DNA from 2 places in the Streptomyces sp. NPDC031554 genome. Region 2 is predicted to be linked to the other one. Evidence: predicted binding sites of a transcription regulator. Region 2 holds the regulator's gene; the other holds the start of a gene.

Region 1 (12,045 bases), on a different contig from region 2:
CGTGTGGCTGCCGCCCGAGCCCATCGTGGCGCGCGCCGAGGCGACCATGTTGGCCTCCTTCAGCACCCCCGACAGGTACGGCCACACCTCGAAGCGCCGCCTGCGCAGCGGTACGACGCCGTTGTCGAGGCGGGACAGGTCCAGCAGGGTCTCCACCAGCCGTCCGAGCCGCTCGGTCTGCTTCAGCGCCGTGCGCATGGTCTCGGGGTCGGCCTCGGCGATCCCGTCGACCACGTTCTCCAGGACGGCGCGCAGACCCGCGATGGGGGTGCGCAGTTCGTGCGAGACGTTGGCCACCAGCTCCTTGCGCTGACGGTCCTGCGCCTCCAGCTCGTCCGCCATGACGTTGATCGTCTGGGCCAGGTCGCCCAGCTCGTCACGGCGGTTCTCGCTCACCCGGCGGGTGTAGTCGCCGTGCGAGATGGACCGGGCCACGGTGTTCATCCCGTCCAGCGGCGAGGTGAGCGAGTGCGCCACGAACTGCGTGATCAGCAGGGTGGCGATCATCGAGAAGACCGTGATGAAGCGCAGCTCGGTCTCGGTGCGCATGGCGATCATCATCAGCCCGGTGGTGATCAGCACCGAGATGACGACCAGCGCCCCCAGCTTGGTCTTGATCGAGAACGGGCGTACACCGCCCCAGGGGCCCCCGGGGCTTCTCGGTCCGTCCGGCCCGCGGCTCATGGCGTCGGGGTCTCCAGCGCGTAGCCCACGCCGTGCACCGTGCGGATCCGCTCGGCCCCGATCTTCCGCCGCAGCGCCTTGATGTGGCTGTCGACGGTGCGGGTGCCGGAGGCGTCCGCCCAGTCCCACACCTCCGCCAGCAGCTGCTCGCGGGAGAGCACCGCGCGCGGGGTGTTCGCCAGGCACACCAGCAGGTCGAACTCGGTGGGCGTGAGGTGCACGTCCTCCGAGCGCACCCGGACCCGGCGCTGCGCGTGGTCGATCTCCAGCTCGCCGAGCCGCAGTATCCCGCTGCGCGGCGTCGAGGCCGCGATCGCGGCGCGCTCCACGCGGCGCAGCAGGACGTGCACGCGCGCGGCCAGCTCCCGCATGGAGAACGGCTTGGTCATGTAGTCGTCGGCGCCGACACCCAGCCCGACCAGCATGTCGGTCTCGTCGTCGCGCGCGGTGAGCATCAGCACCGGCACCGGGCGGGCGGCCTGCACGCGACGGCAGACCTCCAGACCGTCGAAGCCGGGCAGCATGATGTCGAGGATCAGCAGATCGGGCTGCCAGGCCTCCGCGGTGTCGACGGCCGCCGGGCCGTCACCCGCCGTTTGCACGAGGAATCCCTCGGCGCGCAGGCGGGCCGCGATGGCGTCGACGATCGTGGGGTCGTCCTCGACCACCAGGACCCGGCGCTGCGCGCCGGGTGTCGCCGTCGCCGTGCCGTTGTGCGCGGTGTGTGTCTGCTCCATCGCCCGCCCCTGAAGTGTGCTTTCCGGAACCAGTGGGGTGATTCCTTTTCTGCGCATGACTGCGGTTGACGCCTTGATGACCTGCGTCAGGGCAGCAGCGTACGGGGAGTCACCGCGGCTTTGCTATCCAGGTCGGACGGCGAGGTGCACGACGTCCGGCACGCCTCGGGCAACCGGGATCTCTTCGGTACGCACCTGTTGGAACCCGGCATTCCCCAAGGTTCCCTCGAATTTGGGAGACGGCTGTGCGGACCATACCGCGAGTACCCCGCCGGGCCTCAACACCCTTGCGCAGCTTGCGAGTCCGGCCGGGGAGTACAGGCCGCCGTTGCCCTCCGTGACGGTCCAGTCGGGTCCGTTGTCGATGTCGAGGCACAAGGCGTCGAACGTGTCGGATGTCTCATTGACGTGATCGAGGAGATCCGCTTCCACGACGGTGGTGCGCGGGTCGGCGAGGGCGGCGCGGGAGACGGCGCCGAGCGGGCCGTCGAGGTGCCAGTCGATCACGGCGCGCTCGCGCTCCACGACGGTGATCCGGCCCCACCGGGGGTCGGCGGCGGCGTGTGCGAGCGAGAATCCGACGCCCAGGCCGCCGATCAGCACATCCGGTGCGGGACGGCCGTCCAGCGCGGCGAGCGCGGCGTCCATCAGGAGGCGTTCCGAGCGGCCGTCGGAGGTGTCCATCAGGAAACAGCCATTGGCGATGATCTGGAGCAGCCCCCCGTGCCGGCGCAGGACGACCTCGCCGTAGGGGCCCTCACGACGGTCCAGGACTTCGGGGGAGTCGTAGGAGACGGGCATCGGGCCATCTTGGCACCGGACCTGGCGGCTCGTCGGGGAATATCGGGGGCAGGCGTGTTCGAACGGGGGTGAGCGGGGTAGGCGCGGTTGACGTACGCCGGTGCCGACGCCGTCCGGGGGCGCCGAGGACCGGCCGTCGCGTGGCGCCGGACACGGGACAAGGGCCTCGAGGGACGCGGGGAACGGAAGGAGCGCCCCAGGGTGGAACAGTGCGCCACGGCGGAACGCGCGCCGGCCGGCACCGCGGCACCGCCCGGCCCGGCCGGCTCACCGGCACCGCTCTCCGGCCGGCACGGTCCGTCCGTGTCCCGGGACCCGGCGCGCGACCGGTCCCGCTCGCGCCCGCGGCACCCGCTGCCCACGCCCGCCGGCACCCCTTTCACCTTCTTCTACGCCCTCCTCCTCGCCGTCACGTCGTACGTCGCCGCGCACGCCGACCCCGCGCTCGTACGGGTCCTGCACGAGAACTCCAGCACCGACGTCGCGCACCTGCTGCACGCCCCGGTGCCGGTGCTGCTGGCCAGCGCGCTGTGGGTGGCCGGCGGGATCGGGTCGCCGTTCACGCTCGGCTTCCTGCTGGTCCTCGCCGCGCTGGAGCGGCGCGTCGGAGGCGCCCGCGCGGCCGGCGTCTTCCTGCTCGGACACGTCCTGGCCACCCTGGCGACCGAGGTCCCGGTGGGTCTGGCCGTCCTCGCGGGCCGTCTTCCGGACAGCTCGCTGCACCGCCTCGACTACGGCGTCAGCTTCGGCGTCGCGGCGAGCGCCGGCGCGCTGGCCGGCCTGCTGGGTCCCTGGCCGCGCCGGCTGCTCCTCGCGGTGTCCGGCGGGATCCTCCTGAGGAACCTGCTCGTCCTCGCCGACCCGCTGAGCGACTGGGGCCATCTGATCGCCCTGGCGATCGGCGTCGCGACCTGGCCGTGGGTGCGGCGTCCGGGGAGCGGTGCGCGTGCGGGGCACGGGTGAGCGGTGGGGGGCCGGCGGTGCCCGGCGCCCTGCCACGCGTACGTGCCCGCGGCCAACGCGTACGGGCCCGCGGCCGACGCGCGCGTGCCCGCGGCTAACGCGTACGGGCCCGCGGCTGGCCGGCGGCCTCGCCGGGCCCCGTGAATCTCGCGCTGGTCAGCGGTGCCGTCACCGTCCACCCCAGGGACTCGTAGAGGGCCCGGCCGGCCGGGGTCCCCGCCAGGACGCCCGTCTCCGCGCCCTCGGCGGCCGCCCGCTCGGTCAGCAGGCGCACGACGAGGCCGCCCAGGCCGCGGCGCCGGTGCCCGGGCGCGGTCTCTACCTGGTCGACCACCGCCGTGGCGCCGGTCGGGGCGACCTGGCCGCGGGCCGCGAAGGAACCGTCGGGCGCGGTGACCAGGAGGCGGGTGACGCCGCCGCGCGTCCAGCGGCGCAGGTGGTACCCGTCGGGCACGCGCGGGTGCCCCGCCCGGGCCGGCAGCGGCACGGTCATCAGCCAGCCGGGCTCCGGATCCACCCACCAGCCCTTCCCGAGCCAGCTCCCGACCGGTGCCGGGTCCCGGAACACCTTCAGCCACACGCCGGCGGCCCGCACACCGCCCGCGACCTCGCGCACGGTCTCCTCCTCGACGTCGTCGCCGACCGCCGCGAGGACGTGCCGCGACACGTGCGCCGGCTGCCCGACGTCCACGGTGAACCCCCACGGCTCCCGCACCGGAGGGGCCGCCCCGCGCGACACGACCCAACCGTCCACCCATGCCCGCACGACGCCGCCCACGACATCTCCCGTAATGGTCTCTCGCGTTATTAGGCTATTACGGTGAGCTTATGCCGCCGTCCGGTGACGGTGACAGGCGTGATCGCCGACAGCGAACGGCGGCCGGGGCGGGGAACATTCGGGGACTCACGTGCATTGAGTCGGCATAACTCAACTTGACTGCCTAAGGGGAGATCATGGCTGCTGAGTCCGCAGCGTTCACACCGCTCACCCTGCCCGTGCTGCCGCTCGACGACGAGGTCGTGCTGCCCGGGATGGTGGTTCCGCTCGACCTCAACGACAACGACGTACGCGCCGCGGTCGAGGCCGCGCAGGCCGCCGCCCGCTCCGAGCCCGGCAAGCCCAGGGTCCTGCTGGTGCCGCGCATCGACGGGTCGTACGCGAGCACCGGCGTGCTGGGCACGGTCGAGCAGGTCGGCCGGCTGGCCGACGGTGACCCGGGCGCCCTGATCCGCGGCCGCGGCCGCGTGAGGATCGGCGCCGGCACCACCGGCCCCGGTGCGGCGCTGTGGGTCGAGGGGACGAGGATCGACGAGAGCGCACCCGATCCGCTGCCCGGCCACGCCGCGGAGCTGGTCAAGGAGTACAAGGCGCTCGCCACCGCCTGGCTGCGCAAGCGCGGTGCCTGGCAGGTCGTCGACCGCGTCCAGGCCATCGACGACGTCTCCGCCCTCGCCGACAACTCCGGCTACTCGCCGTTCCTGACCACCGAGCAGAAGGTGGAGCTGCTGGAGACCGCCGACCCGGTCGCCCGGCTCCGGCTCGCCACCCGCCAGCTGCGCGACCACCTCGCCGAGCAGGACGTCGCCGAGACCATCGCCAAGGACGTCCAGGAAGGCGTCGACAAGCAGCAGCGGGAGTTCCTGCTCCGCCGCCAGCTGGAAGCCGTCCGCAAGGAACTGCGCGAGCTGAACGGCGAACAGGAGGGCGAGGAGTCCGACGACTACCGCGCCCGCGTGGAGGCCGCCGACCTGCCGGAGAAGGTGCGCGAGGCCGCCCTCAAGGAGGTCGACAAGCTGGAGCGGTCCAGCGACCAGTCCCCCGAGGGCTCCTGGATCCGCACCTGGCTGGACACCGTCCTGGAACTGCCCTGGCACGAGCGGACCGAGGACGTCTACGACATCCGGGGCGCCAAGGCGGTCCTGGACGCCGAGCACGCCGGCCTGGAGGACGTGAAGGAGCGGATCACCGAGTACCTCGCGGTGCGCAAGCGCCGCAGCGACCGGGGTCTCGGGGTCGTCGGCGGCCGGCGCGGCGGCGCCGTGCTCGCGCTCGTCGGCCCGCCCGGCGTCGGCAAGACCAGCCTCGGCGAGTCCGTGGCCCACGCCATGGGCCGCAAGTTCGTCCGCGTCGCCCTCGGCGGCGTGCGCGACGAGGCCGAGATCCGCGGCCACCGCCGTACGTACGTCGGCGCGCTGCCCGGCCGGATCGTGCGCGCGATCAAGGAGGCCGGGTCCATGAACCCGGTGGTCCTGCTCGACGAGATCGACAAGGTGGGGTCGGACTTCCGCGGCGACCCGGCGGCGGCCCTGCTGGAGGTGCTGGACCCGGCGCAGAACCACACCTTCCGCGACCACTACCTGGAGGTGGAGCTGGACCTGAGCGACGTCGTCTTCCTGGCCACCGCCAACGTCCTGGAGGCCGTCCCGGAGGCGCTCCTGGACCGCATGGAGCTGGTCCGCCTCGACGGCTACACCGAGGACGAGAAGGTCGTCATCGCCCGCGACCACCTGCTCCCGCGCCAGCTGGAGCGGGCCGGTCTCGCCGAGGACGAGGTGATCATCGAGGAGGACGCGCTGCGCAGGCTGGCCGGCGAGTACACGCGCGAGGCCGGCGTGCGCACCCTGGAGCGGTCCGTCGCCCGGCTGCTGCGCAAGGTCGCCGCCCGGCACGAGCTGGGCGAGCGGGAGCTGCCGCTCACCGTCCGCGCGGAGGACCTGCGCGAGCTGATCGGCCGGCCGCACCACGTGCCCGAGTCCGCCCAGGACCCGGCCGAGCGGCGCACCGCGGTGCCGGGTGTCGCCACCGGGCTCGCGGTCACCGGCGCCGGCGGCGACGTCCTCTTCGTCGAGGCGTCCCTGGCCGACCCGGAGACGGGCGCCGCCGGCCTGACCCTGACCGGTCAGCTCGGCGACGTGATGAAGGAGTCGGCGCAGATCGCGCTGAGCTTCCTGCGCTCGCACGGCGCCGAACTGGAACTGCCGGTGGCCGACCTGAAGGACCGGGGCGTGCACATCCACTTCCCGGCGGGCGCGGTGCCCAAGGACGGCCCGAGCGCGGGCGTCACGATGACGACGGCCCTGGCGTCGCTGCTGAGCGGACGGCTCGTGCGCACCGACGTGGCGATGACCGGCGAGGTCTCGCTCACCGGCCGCGTCCTGCCCGTCGGCGGGGTGAAGCAGAAGCTGCTCGCCGCGCACCGGGCGGGTGTGACGACCGTCGTCATCCCCAAGCGCAACGAGCCCGACCTGGACGACGTCCCGGCGGAGGTGCTGGACACGCTCGACGTCCACGCCGTCACCGACGTCCGCCAGGTCCTGGAGCTGGCGCTGGCCCCGGCGGCGGACGGGGTCGTGCCGGAGGTCCCGGTCGCCGCGTGACGCCGGTCCCGGCGGGTCCCGCCCGTGCGGGGACCGGATGAGGGAAGGCCCGGGCTCCGTGAGGGAGGCCCGGGCCTTCACCGTGCGCGGACCGGGGTGCCGGCGCCCCGCGCGCGCCGGCCGCAGCCGTCGTACGCGTGCCGGTCGCCGCCCCGCCCGTGCCGGAAGCGGCCGCGCGCGGGGACGGGAGGCGGGGGAGGGGGTCGCCAGGCGCCGCGGATCCACGCCTGCGAAATACTGGGAGAGCTGCGGCAATGGCGGAAACGGGCGAGGACCTCCCGCGCGGGAGGCCTGATCAGGAGTGCTGACGTGCACGAGGACGGAAACGGCGACGGACACGGGCGCACCCCCCGGACGTCGCCGGGCGGTGCGCCCGAGGCGTCGCCGGGCGGCGCGGACCGGGAGTTCCTCTCCCTGGAGCGGGAGCTGACGGTGCTGCTGCGCCGCGCCCGCGCCAACCAGGGCGAGATGGCCCGCGAGGTCCACCCCGACCTGGAGCCCGCCGCCTACGGCCTCCTCGTCCGGCTGGAGGAGCTGGGCCGGCAGCGCGCGACCGAGCTGGCCGCCTACATCGGCGTCGGCAAGGCCACCATGTCCCGTCAGCTGCGCGCCCTCGAACAGCTGGGACTGGTCGCCCGCGAGCCCGACCCGGCCGACGGGCGGGCCTGGCTGGTCGCCCTGACCGAGGAGGGCCGGACCCGGGTCGGCCGCGTCCGCGAGGCCCGCCGCGCGCGGTACGTCAGCCAGCTCGCCCACTGGGACCGCGGCGCGGTCGCCGAACTGGCCCACCTGCTGCACGAGTTGAACCAGGGCATGGCCAAGTAGGCCCCGCACCGGGGCTCGCGCGGGGACCCGCGCCAGGAGGGATCACAGCTCCACGTGGACGACCGTGGCGTCGTCGTGCGTCTTGGCCCGCCCCAGGAACACCCGCTCGGTGTCGGCCCGTTCCCGCTCGCGCACCCGCTCCACCACCGCCCGCGCCCCCTGCCCGGAGAGAAGGGCGAACAGGTCGGTCCAGTCGCCCTCCCGGAACGTCTCCACCCAGCGGGTCACCCCGTCGCTCAGACCGGCCAGGGCCGCCACCTCCCCGCGCGGGACGGAACCGGTCACCGCGCGGGCGGCCACCGACGGATCCGCGGCGGCCGTGAAGAAGCCGCCCTCCCGGTTGCGGGCGCGCGCGTCGCAGATCTCCGCGCTGGCCAGCAGGGCCCGCGGCACCCGGTCGAGCCGGTCGTCGCGGACCGCCGTGACCGTGCCGCCGGGGGAGGCCAGCAGGAGGACCGCGTCGGACAGCACCAGGTAGTCGACCCGCTCCGGCGACCAGCGCGCCACGGCCACGGTCGCCTGCGGGGTGCGCGGGTGAGAAAGGTCACAGGTTCCGGCGTGCGCCCCGGCGGTACGCGCGAGAGCGCGCCCCAGGGCCTCCGCCAGGGGAACATCCGGGAGGGAAAGGGTCAGTTCGGTCAGGGCCCCGCCCAGTCGCGCGGTGAACCAGGGGACCGAATGCAGACAGCCCGAGCTGCCCCGGGGCGGCGTCACCCCGTCCAGGACGACCAGCGCGCCGCCCTGTCCGGAGGCGGGAAGCCCGACACTCGCGAAGTCCTCGTTGGGCCGGCCGCGGTCGCCGGGTTCCGACACAAGCTCCGTACGCATCCGGCCAGTCTGCACGAGCCCTCCACGCCCTCCGCGAAAGGCCCGCGATGTTCGCCGGGCCGGTGCACCCCCGCAGGTCAGACGCCTGTTTTGGACGGTAATGAAGCACTCCGGGAAGGCGTGGCGGCGAATACTGCCAAAGGCTGCCGCCCACGTCCAACCGGCCCGCCGGGCACCGCCGTCGCACGCGCCAGGGGAACTTGCCCGCCAACTCTCCTCCGATGTTCACTCCTTCGGGTGGCGGGGCATGCGATGCGCGTCCCCTGCCCACCGGCACTGGGAGGGTCGGGAACCGTACCGGACAGGACATGCCAGTTGACGGTGTGTCATCCGGCCCATGGGTACACGAGTCAGGAATGCGAGCACCGGTGCAGAAGACGCGGCCTCGGCGCCCAGGCAGCAACACGGCCTCCGAGGGGGGCGCGGAGCCCACCCCCGTCGGCAAGGGCCGCCCCACCCACGTACGCAACCGGCTGATCGTCGCGGTGACCGTCGTCGCCGCCGCCATCGCCGGAGCGGGCGCGCCCTCCGTCCTCGACGCCTCCGGGCGGCTGAAGGACTCCCAGGAACTGGTCACCCTGGCCGAACAGACCCAGGACGCGCTCGCGCTCGCCCAGGCGCTCGCCGACGAACGCGACGAGGTCACCGTCTACGTCGCGGCCGGCCGGACCAAGTCCAGGGCCCCCTCCCCGGAGGGCAGCGCCCGCGTGGACCGGCAGGTGCGCGAGCTGACCGCCGGCACCGACACGCCCGCCGCGCTCCGCGAGGACCTCGACGGCATCGCGACCGTGCGCCAGGAGGCCCTCACCGGCCGGAGCACCGCGCTCCAGGCCCACCAGGCCTACTCGAAGGCGATCACCGCGCTGCACGGTCTGGCCGAGCTGCTCGCCGAGCGGATGCCGCCCCGCGCGGGCTCCGGCGCGTACGCCCTCGCCGAACTGGACACCGCCGTCCAGCAGGCCGCCGCGACCCGCGGACTGCTGCTCGCCGCGCTGAACGTGCCCACGTCCACCGAGAGCGTCTACGACCCCGTCACCGGCGGGACCTCCACCGAGAAGGTCTCCTCCGACGCCGACGCGAAGCGCCGCGACGCCCTGACGGCCGCCGCCCAGCAGGCCCGCCTGCGCTCCGACGCCTCACTCGCCGCCTTCCGGGAGAACGGCCCCGAACAGGCCGTCGACTCCTACGACTCCACGGTCACCGGCACGGACGTGGAGGCCGCGGAGAAGTACCTCGCGTCCCTCACCGACCAGCCGGAACTGAGCGACGACGACCTGCGGACCAGCACCAAGAAGCTCGACGCGGCGCTCGCCGCACGCGTGGAGCTGATGCGCGGCGCCGAGTCCGCCCTCTACGACCGCCGCACCAAGGACCTCGCCCAGCTGCGCGACGACGACGTCACCGCGCTGGAGATCCGCATCGCCCTGCTCGGCGCGCTGATCCTGCTGGCCGTCGGCATCGCCACCGGCATGGCCCGCAGCCTCACCCGCCCGCTGGCCGTCCTGCGCATCGGCTCCGCCCGGCTGGCCGGCGCCGAGAACCCGGCGGCCGAGGAGCCCGTCCGGTTCACCGGCCGCAACGACGAGTTCGCCCAGGTCGTCCGCTCCGTCAACGCCCTGCACGAGCACGCCGCCGCCCTCCACGAGCGCGTCACCACCCTGGAGTCCGACCGCAAGCACCTCGTAGGGCAGCGCCAGCGGATGGCCGACGCCCGCGAGGCGCTGCGCACCGAACTCGCCGACTCCGCCGCCCAGCTGGACCGGCTGCGCGGCAGCATCGGCGGCACCTTCGTCAACCTCTCGCTGCGCACGCTCGGTCTCGTCGAACGGCAGCTCGCCGTCATCGAGGGCCTGGAGGAGCGCGAGCAGGACCCCGACCGGCTGGCCACCCTCTTCAAGCTCGACCACTTCGCCACCGTCATGCGCCGGCACAGCGAGAACCTCCTGGTCCTCGCCGGCACGGAACACGTCCAGCAGCACGCCGGACCCATCCCGCTGGTCGACGTCGTCCGCGCCGCCGTCAGCGAGATCGAGCGCTACGAGCGCGTCCGCATCTCCGCGCTGCCGCCGCACGCGCACGTGGCCGGCTTCGCCGCCGACGACCTGAGCCACCTGCTGGCCGAACTCATGGAGAACGCCACCGCGTTCTCCCCGCCGGACCTGCCCGTCGAGGTCTCCGGCTGGCTCCTGGAGAACGGCGAGGTCATGCTCTCCGTCCAGGACGAGGGCATAGGCATGGCCGAGGAGCGCCTGTCCCGCCTCAACGCCCGCCTCGCCGAGTTCACCCCGGACTCGCCGTACGAGCAGGAGGGCGAGGAGGGCCTCGGCCTCGGTCTGTACGTCGTGGCACGGCTCGCCCACCGGCACGGGGTGCGCGTGCAGCTGCGCGAGCAGAAGAAGGGCGGGATCGCGGCCGTCGTCGTCCTCCCGACGCCCCTGCTCGCCGCCTCGCCGGCCACCGCGGTCCCCGGGTCGGCCCCGGGGGCCGGCACGCACACCTTCGCCCTGCCCGGCGCGGACGCGGAGGCCAACTCCAACGTCCTGCCCGGCGGCCGCTCCGAGCCCGGCGGCGACCCGCTGGTCGAGGCCGCCGAGCGGGCCGTACGGGAGACGGGACCGGAGACCCCGGCCGAGACGACGATGGAACTCCTCCTCCCGGCGGACGCGGACTCCGACGCGGACACGGACTCGGACACGCACGCGGACTCCGAGGCGCACGCGGAAGCCGGGCAGGAGACGGACCCGACGGTCTCCGGACCCACCGACCCCGAGCCCGAGGCAGCCCCCGAGCCCGAGGCAGCCCCCGAGCCCGAGGCAGCCCCCGAGCCCGAGGCAGCCCCCGAGCCGGAGGTCACTCCCGAGCCGGAGGTCACTCCCGAGCCGGAGATCGCCCCCGAGCCGGAGGCCACTCCCGGTCCCGAAGCCGACCCCGCCCCCGAAACCGCCCCCGGACCGGAGGCCGCCCACGGCGGCGCCGACCGGGCGGAGCACACCAGGACCCCCGACGCCTCGGAGGACGTCGTCACCGACAAGGGGCTCCCGAAGCGCACCCCCAGACTGACCTCACCCGCCCCGGCCCCCGGCCGGCGGAGCGGATCCGTGGACGCCGACGCTCTCCGCCGCCGTCTCGGCGGCTTCCGCCGGGGGGCGGAGGCCGGATACCGCGACGTGGAGGCGGAGATCGCCGAACGGACGGCCCGCGACAAGGTGCCGTCACCCCAGGAAACACACGCACACGCCGCAGAAGACACGGGGGGCACAGTCGAGGAGGCAAGCAGTTGACCGCGTCCAGTACCTTCGGACTGAGCAGTGAAGCCCGCAACCTGCACTGGCTGCTGACGAACCTCGTGGAGGAGGTGCCAGGCATCCGGTCCGTCGCCGTCGTCTCCTCCGACGGCCTGCTGCTGCTCTCCTCGGACCCAGGCCGCCACGACGCGGCGCGCGAGTCGCTGGGAGCCCGGCCCACCGGCCCGCGCGGTTCCGCCGCCGACCTGGCCACCATCGTGTCCGGCATCGGCAGCCTCACCATCGGCGCCGCCAAGCTCATCGGGTTCGGCGGGGTCAAGCACACGATGACCGCCATGGACGAGGGCAGCCTCTTCGTGATGTCGATCAGCGACGGCTCGCTGCTCGGCGTGCACGGTTCCGCCGACTGCGACATGAACGTGGTGGCCTACCACATGGCCCTGTTCGTGGGCCGCGCCGGTCACGTCCTGACCCCCGAACTCCGCAGTGAACTGCGAAAATCCCTGGAGTCGGAGGAGACGACGGGGAGCGGCCGATGAGCACGACGCCGCAGAACCGCAGGCAGCAGCTCCCCGTCCGGGGCG
Region 2 (12,045 bases):
GGGGATGGCGGTGACCAGGTCGATGAAGTGCCAGCCGGAGCGGTAGGCCGTGGCCATCTCGCGTCGGAAGGAACGGTCGTCAGGAGGCGTCGTCATCTGCCCGTCAGCCCCAACTGCTGTCGTCCGCGCCGTTCGGCGTCACGATGCCCCAGCTGCTGTCGCCGGCGACAGCGGTGCTCGGCTGCTTCGAACCCCAGCTGCTGTCCCCCGGGACGCCGTTCTCCGCACCCGCGAGGCCACTCAGCACTCCGAAGGCCACAGCGGCGGAGAAGGCGGCGACAAGAACCGAGCGAAGCTTTCTCTTGCCCATAGTCGGCTTCGTCCTCACTTGATGGTCACCTCTTCCCCCGTCGAGTAAGACGATGGCTCATTCGGGCACGTCGTGGCCACACGATCGGTGCATCATGTTCCTGCATGTTCAGGACCCTGGGGGGTGGAAATTTGGAAACTATCGGGACTAAAGGGACACATCCCCACGCGGTTACCGAATTGTGTGAGGCCGGCGCCCGACTGTACGCGCAGGCCCTTCGCGCCGGACGCATCGCCCGCGGGGACGCGGAACCCGCTCCGTGCCTGATGGAGTTCGCCCTCCTGCACCCGGACCCCGACGACGCCGACTGGCTGCGTCCCGTACCGCCGGCGGTCGCCCTGGCCCAGCGCCTGAACCCCATCGAACGCGAGATCAGCGAGCACCGGAGGATGTCGATCCGGATCGCCGACGCCTTCGAACCCTTCATGGCGCTGAGCGCGCAGTCCACCGCCTCCACGCACTCCATCACCGTCCTGGAGGGCCTCGACCGGATCAACGCCGCCCTCGACCTCGCCACCGCACAGTGCCGGTCCGAGATGCTCACCGTCCAGCCCGGCCAACGGCGGCTGGAACACACCCTCGAACAGGCCCTCGACCGCGACAAGCCGCTGACCGACCGCGGGGTGCGCATCCGGACCCTGTACCAGCACACGGCCCGGCACAGCCCCGAGACGCTGGCCTACGTGGCCCAGTTCACCGACGGCAAGGTGGAGTACCGCACCATCGACGAACTCGTCGAACGCCTCATCATCTGCGACGAGACCGTGGCCTTCATCCCCACCCGCGACGACCGGCAGGTCGCGCTGGAACTGCGCCACCCCGGCCTCGTCCGCTACCTGATCAAGGTCTTCGAGTTCATGTGGAGCCGTGCCGTGCCCCTGAGCGCGGGCGCCCCCTACGAACCGGCGCCGGACGGCATCACCGACATCCAGCACTCCATCGCCAAGCTGCTGGTCGAGGGCCACGTCGACGAGGCGATCGCCCGCCGGCTCGGCATGAACGTCCGCACCTGCCGCGCGCACATCGCCAAACTCGCCTCCACGCTCGGCAGCGGCAGCCGCGCCCAGCTCGGCTACCTCCTCGCCCAGTCCGGGATCCTCAAGCAGGAGGACACCGCGCCGTGAACCCGGTGAACACGCCGCCGCACCCGGAGCACGGCGTGGAGGAGCTGTGCGACGCGGGCCTGGAGCTGTACGCACGCGCCCTGCGGGAAGGTCACATCACCGGGAAGGACGCCGAGAAGGAGGCCCCCTGCCTGATCGGCTTCGGTCTGCTGCACCCGGACCCCTGCGAACCCTGGGTGCTGAGACCGGTCGCCCCGGCCACCGCCCTGCACCGGCTTCTGCGCACCTCGGCGGCGCGCGTCGCCGAGGAACGGCGGCTCGAGACCCTGCTGCTGGAGGAGTTCGAGCCGCTGATCCGCATCGACGGGCGGTGCGCCGCGGACGCGGAGGCGTCGGCCCTGCGCCTGGTGAGCGGTACGGAGCAGATCAACCAGGCCATCACCGACGCCATGGGCGAGGCGTCCCTGGAGGTCCTCTGCATCCAGCCCAGCAGCCACTACGCGGACGCCCGCGGCGAGGCGGCCCAGGCCGTCGCCATGCGCCGCGACCAGGATCTCCTCGACCGCGGCGGCCGTATCCGCGCCCTGTACCAGCACACGCAGCGGCACCGGCCCCTCGTGCTGTCCCGCTACGAACAGCTCCGGGGCGACGCGCAGGCCCGCACCCTGGACGAGATCACCGACCGTCTCCTCCTGGTCGACCGGACGGTGGCGTTCATCCCCGCCAACGCCGACCGCAGCCTCGCCCTCGAGATCCGCCACCCCGCGCTGATCTCCTTCCTGCGCACGGTCTTCGACCGGCTCTGGCGCCTGGCCACCCCCATGTACCCCGAGACGGTCACCCAGCCCACCCGCGACGGTGTCACCCCGCGCCAGCGCGCCATCGCCGCGCTCCTCGTCGAGGGCCACACCGACGCCGTCATCGCCGACCGCCTCGGCATGAACGTCCGTACGGCCCGGGTCCACATCGCCAAACTCGCCGCCACCCTCGGCAGCGAGAGCCGCGCCCAGCTCGGCTACCTCATCGGGCGCTCGGGGATCCTCGACCCGGAGGGCTGAGCGGGGTCGGCGGTGCGCGGCACGTCGAGGCCGACCTGGGCGATGCGCACGCCCAGCTGGGTGCGGCTGGCCGCCCCGAGCGTCTCCGAGAGGCGGGCGATGTGCGCGCGGCAGGTGCGCACGCTGATGCCGAGGCGTTCGGCGATCACCGCGTCCTGGTGTCCCTCCGCCAGCAGCGCGGCGATGGACTGCTCGCGGTGGGAGACGCCCTCGACGCGGGTGTCGGGCAGCGCGGCGGTCAGCGGGACCGCCAGCCGCCAGAGCCGGTCGAAGACCGTGCCCAGGTAGGCGACCAGGGCCGGGTGGCGCAGCTCCAGCGCCATGGTGCGGTCGGCGTTGGCGGGGATGAACGCCACCGTGCGGTCGAACAGGATCAGCCGGTCGACGACCTCGTCGAGGGTGCGTGCCTCGACCGCGTCGCCCATCAGCTCCAGGTAGTTGAGCAGGCCCTGGCCGTGCCGGGCGACGTGGTTGTAGAGGTCGCGCATCCGCACGCCCCGCCCGCGCAGGGCGAGCGCCCGGTGCAGCCCCTCCGACAGTTCGTGCTCGCGGCGGATGCCGCCGGGCTGCACCGTCAGCACCTCGGTGGTGCACGCCTCCGTCGCCTCGTCGAGGGCCGCCTGGATCCGGGAGGCCCCGTCCAGCACGCGGATCGCCGCGCCCTCCCCGGCCGGTCCGCCCGGCGCGGGCCCGCCGAGCCCGGCGTACCACTCGAAGGCGGCGACCGCCGAACCCATCCGCAGCCGGCTGGAGCTCACCTCGTCGTAGAGTCCGCGCAGCAGCCGGGTCATGACCTCCTGCGGAGCGGTGGGGACCAGCCAGTCCATGTCGTCGGGGTCGGGGTGCAGCAGCGCGAGGTCCAGCAGGCAGGGCACCGGCTGGGCGTCCCGGCGCGGCACCCGGCCCCGCCGTACGGCCCGGGAGTACACGCGGTCCCCGGCCTCGCACAGTCGGTCAGCACCGTGAGGATGCTCCTCCGCCCCGTGCCCGGCCATCGTCCATCCCACCCCCGCCGTCCGCGTGTCGCGCGTCGCCCGCGTTTTCCGCAGCGCAACTATGCGCGGCCCCGGACCGGCTCCGCAACACGGCTCCTCTCCAAGTCCCCTGTGAATTCCGTCCATTTGCACGGATTCCTCCCGGCCTCCGCCCCTCACCTTGCAACAAGCTGATGCTCCCCGCGGGGGTCCGGCGGGAATCCGTCCGGGTCCTCGCACGCCTGTGCGCCCGCGCCCCGTCGGGTGACCACCGCGTCGCGCGCCACCCCGAGGCCCCCTCACGGCGCCCCGCCACGCGCACGCGTGCGCCCCGCCGCGACGGGCGGGACGCGCCGTCCGCACCTCCGCACCTCCGTACGTCCGTACCTCCGTACGTCTGTACCTCCAGGCTTCGGCATCGGCACGGCAGGGCGGCCGCCCGTACCGCTCCGGGGACTACGGCGGCGCCGGGACGCCACGACGGCCCTCGCGGTCACCGGCCGGGGCGTCACGGCACAGCCGCGGGCGCGGGTGCGGGCATGGGCGCGGGCGCGCCGCCCCGACCCTTGGCCCTCACAGCCTCACCACTCTCGGGGCCTCCGGCCGGGCCCGGAGGCACACCCGGTCGACGCCTGGGGGCTCAGGAGGATCAGTGGCTCAGGAACCCGGACGACGCTCCTGCCGCAGCACACCGGCCGGCGCCCCGGGGCGGCGGGCCGGGGGCGACCGGAGGGCGCGGGCCGAAGGGTGCGAGCCCGAAGGGACCGAAAGGGGAGTGCGGGCTCGGAGGGACCGACCGAAGGACGCGGGCCGGAAGGCACGAGCCGGAGAACGCGAGCCGGAAAGGCCCACCGGAGGGCGCGGGCCGTGTACGGGCTCCGTGCGGGCGGCGCCGGGCCGGACCGGGCGCCGCTGGACCTCTGAGGGCCGTCCGACGGCCCGGTGCGGGCTCTGCCGGGTCTGCCCGGACCGGGCACCCTCTCCGACGCCCTCGGGAGCCGGTACGGGCCGCGGGAGCCGGCACGGGCCGCGGGAGCCGGAAGCCCGGCAACACCACGGAAGTCCGGAGACCGGGAACGATCACGGCGGCCGGAGGCCCGGGAACAGCCGCGCGGACCGGGGCCCGTCGGACCGGCCACCGGAGAGGATGAAAGAGCCCGTAGAGGCCGTGGACGCCGGAGGCCCGGCGTCGGACGGTCGAGCGGTCTCAGGGCCGGCGGGCCGGCCCCCCGCCGCCGGGCAGGGCCCGTCCCGGCCGTGCGGGACGACGTCCGCCCTCCGCCTCGCCCTCGTCCCCCGGGAGGCGTACGCGGGCGTCGGCGGCGCTCCGGTGGCCGGCCCGGCGCCTCGTCACGGACGGGCGAGGACGGCGGCCGGGGGCCCCGTCCCCGCCGGCTCGCGCGCTCAGTTCAGGTTGAGGGCCTGGCAGGCGGCCGCGTACTTGGCGGTGCAGATGTCGGACGGCTTGTAGATGCCGTCCGCGATGACGGTGTCCTTGATGTTCTTCTTCGTCAGCGCCACCACGGTGACCAGCTGGGCCGGGATGTCCTTGTCGGTGGGGCTGTCGATCTTGTCGCGGGTCAGGGCGTCGAACTCGATGTCACGGCCCTGGACCTTGGCGACGGCCATCTCCGCGGCCGCCTCCGCCATCTGCGGGTAGGGCTTGTACACGCTCATGTACTGCTCACCTGCGAGGATCCGCTGCACCGCGGGCAGCTCCGCGTCCTGGCCGGTGATCGGCGGCAGTTCCTCGACGCCCGCGGCGCGCAGCGCCTCGATGATGCCGCCGGCCATGGCGTCGTTGGCCGAGTAGACGGCCGCGATGTTGCCCTTGCCGATCTTCTCGATCGCCTCGGCCATGTTGGAGCGGGCGATCTTCGGGCTCCAGTCCTTGGTGTCGAAGGACTCGGAGATCGTCACCCGGCCGTTCAGTTCCGACAGCGCGCCGTCCTTGAACTGCTTGGCGTTCGGGTCGGTGGGCGAGCCGTTCATCATGACGATCTTGTCGGCGGTGCTGGGCGTGTCGATCGCCTCGACCAGGGTGCGGCCCTGCACCTCGCCGACCAGCTCGTTGTCGAAGGAGACGTACGCGTCGATCGGGCCCTCGGCCAGCCGGTCGTAGGCGATGACCGGGATGCCGGCGTCCTTGGCCTTCTGCACGGTGTCCGCGATGGCGTGCGAGTCGACGGCGTCGAGCAGGATGATGTCGACCTTCTCGTCGATCATCCGTTCCATCTGGCTCACCTGGGTCGCGCTCTTCGCGTCCGCGTTGGCGTACTCCGTCTTGCCCTTGTCGCCGGTGAGGGAGGCGACCCTCTCCTTGATGATGGGGTAGTCGAACTCCTCGTAACGGGTGTTCGTCTTCTCCGGCATCAGCACGCCGACGGTGATGTCGTTGCTCTTCGTCGGCGTCGCTTCGCCGCCGTCCTCCGCCGCGCTCAGCATCCCGCATCCCGCGAGCGAGAGGGACATCGTGGAGGCAGCCACGGCTATGGCGATACGACGCATTCGAGGGCTCACTTCAGGTGCGTTCCGGACATGGGTGCGACATGTTGTCCCAGGTGGCTCAAAAGCCAACGCGGCGGCGACCACCGGCGTCAAGCCGTACTACTTAACGAAGTGACAACATCACCCTCCGCTTAGCGCGTGAAGGCGCATGAAGACCGGGCGGAAACCCTTCAAAACCCCTTTACGGACCCTTCACCCGGCACGGGTTTCGCACCTCCGCGAACGGCCGCCCGGAGCCCCGCACTCTCACGGACCGTCATCACGGCGGGCCGCCTGGCCGTCCCGCCCGAACACAGGACCGCACGAAGTCGGCCGATCCTCCTCCCCACCGCCGGCACCGGTTCGGGGCGCCGCCCGGACGACCGCCCGGTCCCCTGCCGTCCCGGCCTCCCGCCCGCCCGGGCAGCGCGAAGGGGCCCGGAGGAATCGACCTCCGGGCCCCTTCGGACGTGCCGACGCGTCGTCAGTCCGCGGACTGCTGCCGCTTCGGGCGCCACACGACCAGGGCGCTGGTCTGCTGGACCTCCTGGTAGGGCACCAGGTCGCGCCGGTAGGAGGCGTGCACGGCGGCCTCGCGCTGCCGCATGGTCGCCGCCGCGCCGTCGAGGGCGTCCTCCAGCTCCGCGATGCGGGACTGGAGGGCGACGACCTGGTTCTCCAGTTCGATGATCCGCTTGATGCCCGCCAGGTTGATGCCCTCGTCCTGGGACAACTGCTGCACCGTGCGCAGCAGTTCGATGTCACGGGCCGAGTAGCGGCGGCCCCGGCCGGCGGTGCGGTCCGGGGAGACCAGCCCCAGGCGGTCGTACTGGCGCAGGGTCTGCGGGTGCAGACCGGAGAGCTGGGCCGCCACCGAGATGACGTAGACCGGGGTCTCCTGGGTCAGTTCATACGGATTGCGCCGACGGCCGTCCATCACTCTCAAGCTCCCTTCGCTGCCTCGAACAGCTCCTCCCGCGGATCCTCACCCGCGGTCGCCTCGCGATACGCCTCCAGTGCGTCCCGAGCCTTCCCCGAGAGGTCCTTCGGCACACTCACCTCCACGGTGACCAGCAGATCGCCGCGGGTGCCGTCCTTGCGGACTGCGCCCTTGCCGCGCGCCCGCATGGTGCGCCCGTTGGGCGTGCCGGGCGGCAGCTTCAGCGTGAGCGAGGGGCCGCCCAGCGTGGGCACCCTGATCTCCCCGCCGAGGGCGGCCTCCGTGAACGTCACCGGGACGGTCACCGTGAGGTTGTCGTCCTTGCGGCCGAAGACCGGGTGCGCGTCGACGTGGACGAGGACGTACAGGTCGCCGGCCGGGCCGCCGCGCTCGCCGGGCGCTCCCTTGCCGCGCAGCCGGATGCGCTGCCCGTCGGTGACGCCCGCCGGGATGCGGACCTGCATGGTGCGGGAGGACTTGGCGCGGCCGCTGCCCTTGCAGTCCGTGCAGGGGTGCTCGGCGATCAGGCCGCGGCCCTTGCAGTCCGGGCAGGGATCGGTCAGCGAGAACCCGCCGCCCGAACCCCGCGCCACCTGGCCGGTGCCGACGCAGGTCGGGCACACGCGCGGCGTGCCGTTCTTGTCGCCGGTGCCGGAGCAGGCCTTGCAGGGGGACTGCGAGGACATGCGCAACGGGACCGTCGCGCCCTCGATGGCCTCCGTGAAGGTCAGGGTGACCTCGGTGTCGATGTCCTGGCCGCGCCGGGGCTGGGTCCGGGTGGTGCCCGTGCCGCCGCGGTTGAACAGGCCCCCGAAGACGTCGCCGAGTCCGCCGCCGAAGCCGCCGGCTCCACCGCCGGCGCCGCCGCCCTGGGCGCCCCCGAAGAGGTCGCCCAGGTCGAAGTTGAAGGAGCCGCCGCCCGTGCCCGGCCCCGGGCGGAATCCGCCGTTGCCGAAGAGGGCGCGTGCCTCGTCGTACTCCTTGCGCTTCTTGGGGTCGCCGAGGACGTCGTTCGCCTCGGAGATCTCCTTGAAGCGCTCCTCGGCCTTGGTGTTGCCCTTGTTGGCGTCCGGGTGGAACTCGCGGGCGAGCTTCCGGTACGCCTTCTTGATCTCCGCCTCGGTGGCGTCCTTGGGGACGCCGAGGACCTTGTAGTAGTCCTTCTCGATGAAGTCCTTGGTGCTCATCCCCGACGTCCCTCCTTCCTCATCCGCTCGTCAAGCTCAGCCCTCGTCCGGGCCACCGCTCTCCTTGTCGTCGCCGGCCTCCGCCTCGTCGCCCTTGACGGCCTGTGCGCCGGGCTGGGGCTCGGCGACCGCCACCCGCGCGGGGCGGATGGTGCGTTCGCCGAACCGGTACCCGGGCTGGAGAATCGCCACGCACGTCGTCTCGGTGACGTCCGGGGCGTAACTGTGCATCAGGGCTTCGTGGATCGTCGGGTCGAAGGGCTCGCCCTCCTTGCCGAACTGCTGCAGGCCCATCTTCGCCGCCACGGTCTCCAGCGACTCGGCGACGGACTTGAACCCGCCGACGAGTTCGCCGTGTTCCCGCGCGCGGCCGATGTCGTCGAGCACGGGCAGGAGTTCGGTCAGGAGGTTCGCGACGGCGATCTCCTTGACCGCGATCCGGTCCCGCTCGACCCGGCGGCGGTAGTTCTGGAACTCGGCCTGGAGGCGCTGGAGGTCCGCCGTGCGCTCGTCGAGCGCCTTGCGGGCCTGGTCCAGCTGGGCCACCAGGGCCACGTTCTGGTTCGCGTCCCCGGCCGGGGCCGGCTCCTCCGCCGTGGCGGAGGAATCGGCCTGCGGCTCGGCGTCTTCAGGGGTGGCGCCGGAGGGGACGTCGGGCTTCTCCTCGAAACCCGGGGTCTCCTCCGTCACGCGGCACCGTCCTTGCGCTCGTCGTCGACGATCTCGGCGTCCACCACGTCGTCGTCGGCGGCCTTGGCGCCGGCACCCGGAGCCTCGCCGCCGGCGGCCTGAGCGGACTGGGCGTCGGCGTACATGGCCTGGCCCAGCTTCTGGGAGACGGCCGCGACCTTCTCGGTGGCGGTGCGGATCTCGGCGGTGTCCTCGCCCTTGAGGGCTTCCTTCAGCTCGCCGATCGCGCCCTCGACCTCGGTCTTGATCTCGCCCGGGACCTTGTCCTCGTTGTCCTTGAGGAACTTCTCCGTCTGGTAGACGAGCTGCTCGCCCTGGTTGCGGGCCTCGGCGGCCTCACGGCGGCGGTGGTCCTCGTCCGCGTACTGCTCGGCCTCCTGGCGCATGCGGTCGACCTCGTCCTTCGGCAGCGAGGAGCCGCCGGTGACGGTCATCTTCTGCTCCTTGCCGGTGCCGAGGTCCTTCGCCGTCACGTGCATGATGCCGTTGGCGTCGATGTCGAAGGAGACCTCGATCTGCGGGACGCCGCGCGGGGCCGGCGGCAGACCGGTCAGCTCGAACATCCCGAGCTTCTTGTTGTACGCCGCGATCTCGCGCTCGCCCTGGTAGACCTGGATCTGCACGGAGGGCTGGTTGTCCTCGGCGGTGGTGAAGATCTCGGACCGCTTGGTCGGGATCGTCGTGTTCCGCTCGATGAGCTTCGTCATGATGCCGCCCTTGGTCTCGATGCCGAGGGACAGCGGGGTGACGTCGAGGAGCAGGACGTCCTTGACCTCGCCCTTGAGGACACCGGCCTGGAGCGAGGCGCCGATGGCGACGACCTCGTCCGGGTTCACGCCCTTGTTGGCGTCCTTGCCGCCGGTCAGCTCCTTGACGAGCTCGGCGACGGCGGGCATGCGCGTGGAGCCACCGACGAGAACGACGTGGTCGATCTCGGACAGGGCGATGCCGGCGTCCTTGATGACGTTGTGGAACGGCGTCTTGCAGCGCTCCAGGAGGTCGGCGGTCAGCTGCTGGAACTGGGCGCGCGTGAGCTTCTCGTCCAGGTGCAGCGGGCCCTCGGCGGACGCCGTGATGTACGGCAGGTTGATCGAGGTCTCGGTGGACGAGGACAGCTCGATCTTGGCCTTCTCGGCGGCTTCGCGGAGGCGCTGCAGGGCCATCTTGTCCTTGGCGAGGTCCACGCCGTGACCGGACTTGAACTGCTGCACCAGGTAGTCGACGACGCGCTGGTCCCAGTCGTCACCACCGAGGTGGTTGTCGCCGTTGGTGGCCTTCACCTCGACGACGCCGTCACCGATCTCCAGGAGGGACACGTCGAAGGTGCCGCCACCGAGGTCGAAGACGAGGATCGTCTGGTCGTCCTTGTCGAGGCCGTACGCGAGCGCGGCCGCGGTGGGCTCGTTGACGATGCGCAGGACGTTGAGACCGGCGATCTCACCGGCCTCCTTCGTCGCCTGGCGCTCGGAGTCGTTGAAGTAGGCCGGGACGGTGATGACCGCGTCGGCCACCTTCTCGCCCAGGTAGGCCTCGGCGTCCCGCTTCAGCTTCTGCAGGATGAACGCGCTCATCTGCTGCGGGTTGAAGTTCTTCCCGTCGAGCTCGATCGTCCAGTCCGTGCCCATGTGACGCTTCACGGAGCGGATGGTCCGGTCCACGTTCGTGACCGCCTGGCGCTTCGCCACCTCGCCGACGAGCACTTCACCGTTCTTGGCGAAGGCGACGACGGACGGCGTGGTCCTGGCACCCTCGGCGTTGGTGATGACGGTGGGTTCGCCGCCCTCCAGAACGCTGACGACGGAGTTGGTTGTGCCCAGGTCGATGCCGACCGCACGTGCCATGGTGATCTTCCTCCAGCTGACTTGAGTGGAACAGGCTCAAGTGTGCACGACACTCACCGCCCGGTCAACAGACATGAGTCAGCGGGACTCAACTCTTATCCGTTCCTTACACGCAAGGGGCCGTTGACCTGCGATGACGTGATGCGGCGAGGTGCCCGCAAGGGTGATTCGACCGACTCCCGAGGGGGCTGGACCAGGGACGCGGGGGGACGCCGGGAGCGGTGACGGTGCTGCGGGGACAGGCCCTGCCCCTGACGCGCGCGGGTGTACCGGTCCGCACGCGTCCGCGGGCCGGTACGCGCCTGCCCCGGCACACGTCCGCGCACACGCCACAGCACCAGGACGGCGGCCAGGGCGCCGCCCGCCACCCAGAGCGCGGCCGACGCGCCCAGCGTCCCGGCGTGCACCAGCGTCCCCACGAGCACCCCCGGGAGGGCGGCCGCGCCGACGGCCACCGTCACCCCCGCCGGGGTGAGGCCGAGCCGGCGCAGCCGGTGGGCGAGGTGGTCGGGACCGCGGCGCAGCAGCGGGCGCCCGGCCGCGCGCCGGGCCAGCACCACGAGGGCGACGTCGGCCAGGGGGACCGCGGCGAGCGCGAACAGCACGCCCGCCCCGGTGGCCGCGTCCTGCCCCGCGCGCGCGGTGACGGCCGCCGAGGCGAGCAGGAAGCCGGTGAACAGGGCGCCGCAGCCGCCGAGCGCCACGCGCGCGGGGGGCCAGTTGTGCAGGAGGAAGCCGGTCAGCGCGGCGGCGAGCACGCTCAGCAGCATCACCGGCCCGTCCATCAGCTCGGCCGCGGCGCAGGCGGCCGCTCCGAAGGCGGTGACGACCCCGACGGTGCCGGCCGCCCCGTCGGCGTGGTCGAGCGCCCGGAAGGCGAGGGCGGCGCAGACGATCCAGCCGACGGCGGCGACCCCGGCGGGCACACCGGTGTCGGCGTACGGGACGACGAACGCCGCCGCCACGGCCGTACCGACGAGGAGGAACCGGGTCTTGAGCCCCCAGACGTCCGCCACCAGCCCGAGGGCGGCGACGCCCGCCCCGCCGGCGAGGAGCGCGCGGGTCCCCCCGTCGAGCGGCGCGAGGCCGGTGCGGTCGCCGGTGACGGCGACCGCGCAGGTGGCGAGCACGACGGCCACTCCCCCGGACAGCGGCACGCGTCGCTGGCGCTGCCGCCGGTCGAGCAGTCCGAGCCGCAGGGCGGGCACGCGCAGCAGCGCGGCGAGGACGGCGGTGAGCAGCAGGGCGGTGGCGGCGGCGGCGATCCCGTAGAGCACGGCTATAAATTAGTCATAAATGTATCTATTTGGTACGAATAACACGGTCGGATTTCCCCCGCCCTCCGAGCCGGCCCCGAACCGTTTCCCGCACCGCCCCTCGAACCCCCTCCGGCGCTCCCGCCGGGTCCCCTCCAGCCCTCCCGCCGGGCCCCTTCCGGGCAGGCCGCCGCGCCGCTCCCGCCCCTGACCTGAGGTGACCCTCAGCGATCCAGAT

Evidence for each region. Region 2 encodes HspR, which represses chaperone genes until heat shock. Its sites were predicted from a motif close to TTGAGNNNNNNNNNCTCAA; they were not measured.
Region 1: lon (endopeptidase La) is a predicted target of HspR. The motif match lies at 4,099-4,117, and genes of this name have one in related genera.

Annotation. Positions count from the first base shown of each region.
Region 1 covers NZ_JBVIKX010000001.1:481,376-493,420, reverse strand. The annotation lists gene ACZ5FU_RS02115 (sensor histidine kinase) at 1-684, opposite strand, end outside; gene ACZ5FU_RS02110 (response regulator transcription factor) at 681-1,421, opposite strand; gene ACZ5FU_RS02105 (spermidine synthase family protein) at 1,545-2,222, opposite strand; gene ACZ5FU_RS02100 (rhomboid-like protein) at 2,526-3,185, shown strand; gene ACZ5FU_RS02095 (GNAT family N-acetyltransferase) at 3,280-3,963, opposite strand; gene lon (endopeptidase La) at 4,140-6,563, shown strand; gene ACZ5FU_RS02085 (MarR family winged helix-turn-helix transcriptional regulator) at 6,873-7,388, shown strand; gene ACZ5FU_RS02080 (hypothetical protein) at 7,431-8,216, opposite strand; gene ACZ5FU_RS02075 (sensor histidine kinase) at 8,585-11,497, shown strand; gene ACZ5FU_RS02070 (roadblock/LC7 domain-containing protein) at 11,494-12,000, shown strand; gene ACZ5FU_RS02065 (DUF742 domain-containing protein) at 11,997-12,045, shown strand, end outside.
Region 2 covers NZ_JBVIKX010000003.1:268,979-281,023, forward strand. The annotation lists gene ACZ5FU_RS09875 (hypothetical protein) at 1-96, opposite strand, end outside; gene ACZ5FU_RS09880 (hypothetical protein) at 104-310, opposite strand; gene ACZ5FU_RS09885 (helix-turn-helix transcriptional regulator) at 415-1,434, shown strand; gene ACZ5FU_RS09890 (helix-turn-helix transcriptional regulator) at 1,440-2,432, shown strand; partial or broken gene ACZ5FU_RS09895 (helix-turn-helix transcriptional regulator) at 2,395-3,427, opposite strand; gene ACZ5FU_RS09900 (sugar ABC transporter substrate-binding protein) at 4,811-5,914, opposite strand; gene ACZ5FU_RS09905 (heat shock protein transcriptional repressor HspR) at 6,378-6,830, opposite strand; gene dnaJ (molecular chaperone DnaJ) at 6,836-8,020, opposite strand; gene grpE (nucleotide exchange factor GrpE) at 8,057-8,710, opposite strand; gene dnaK (molecular chaperone DnaK) at 8,707-10,551, opposite strand; gene ACZ5FU_RS09925 (MraY family glycosyltransferase) at 10,647-11,828, opposite strand.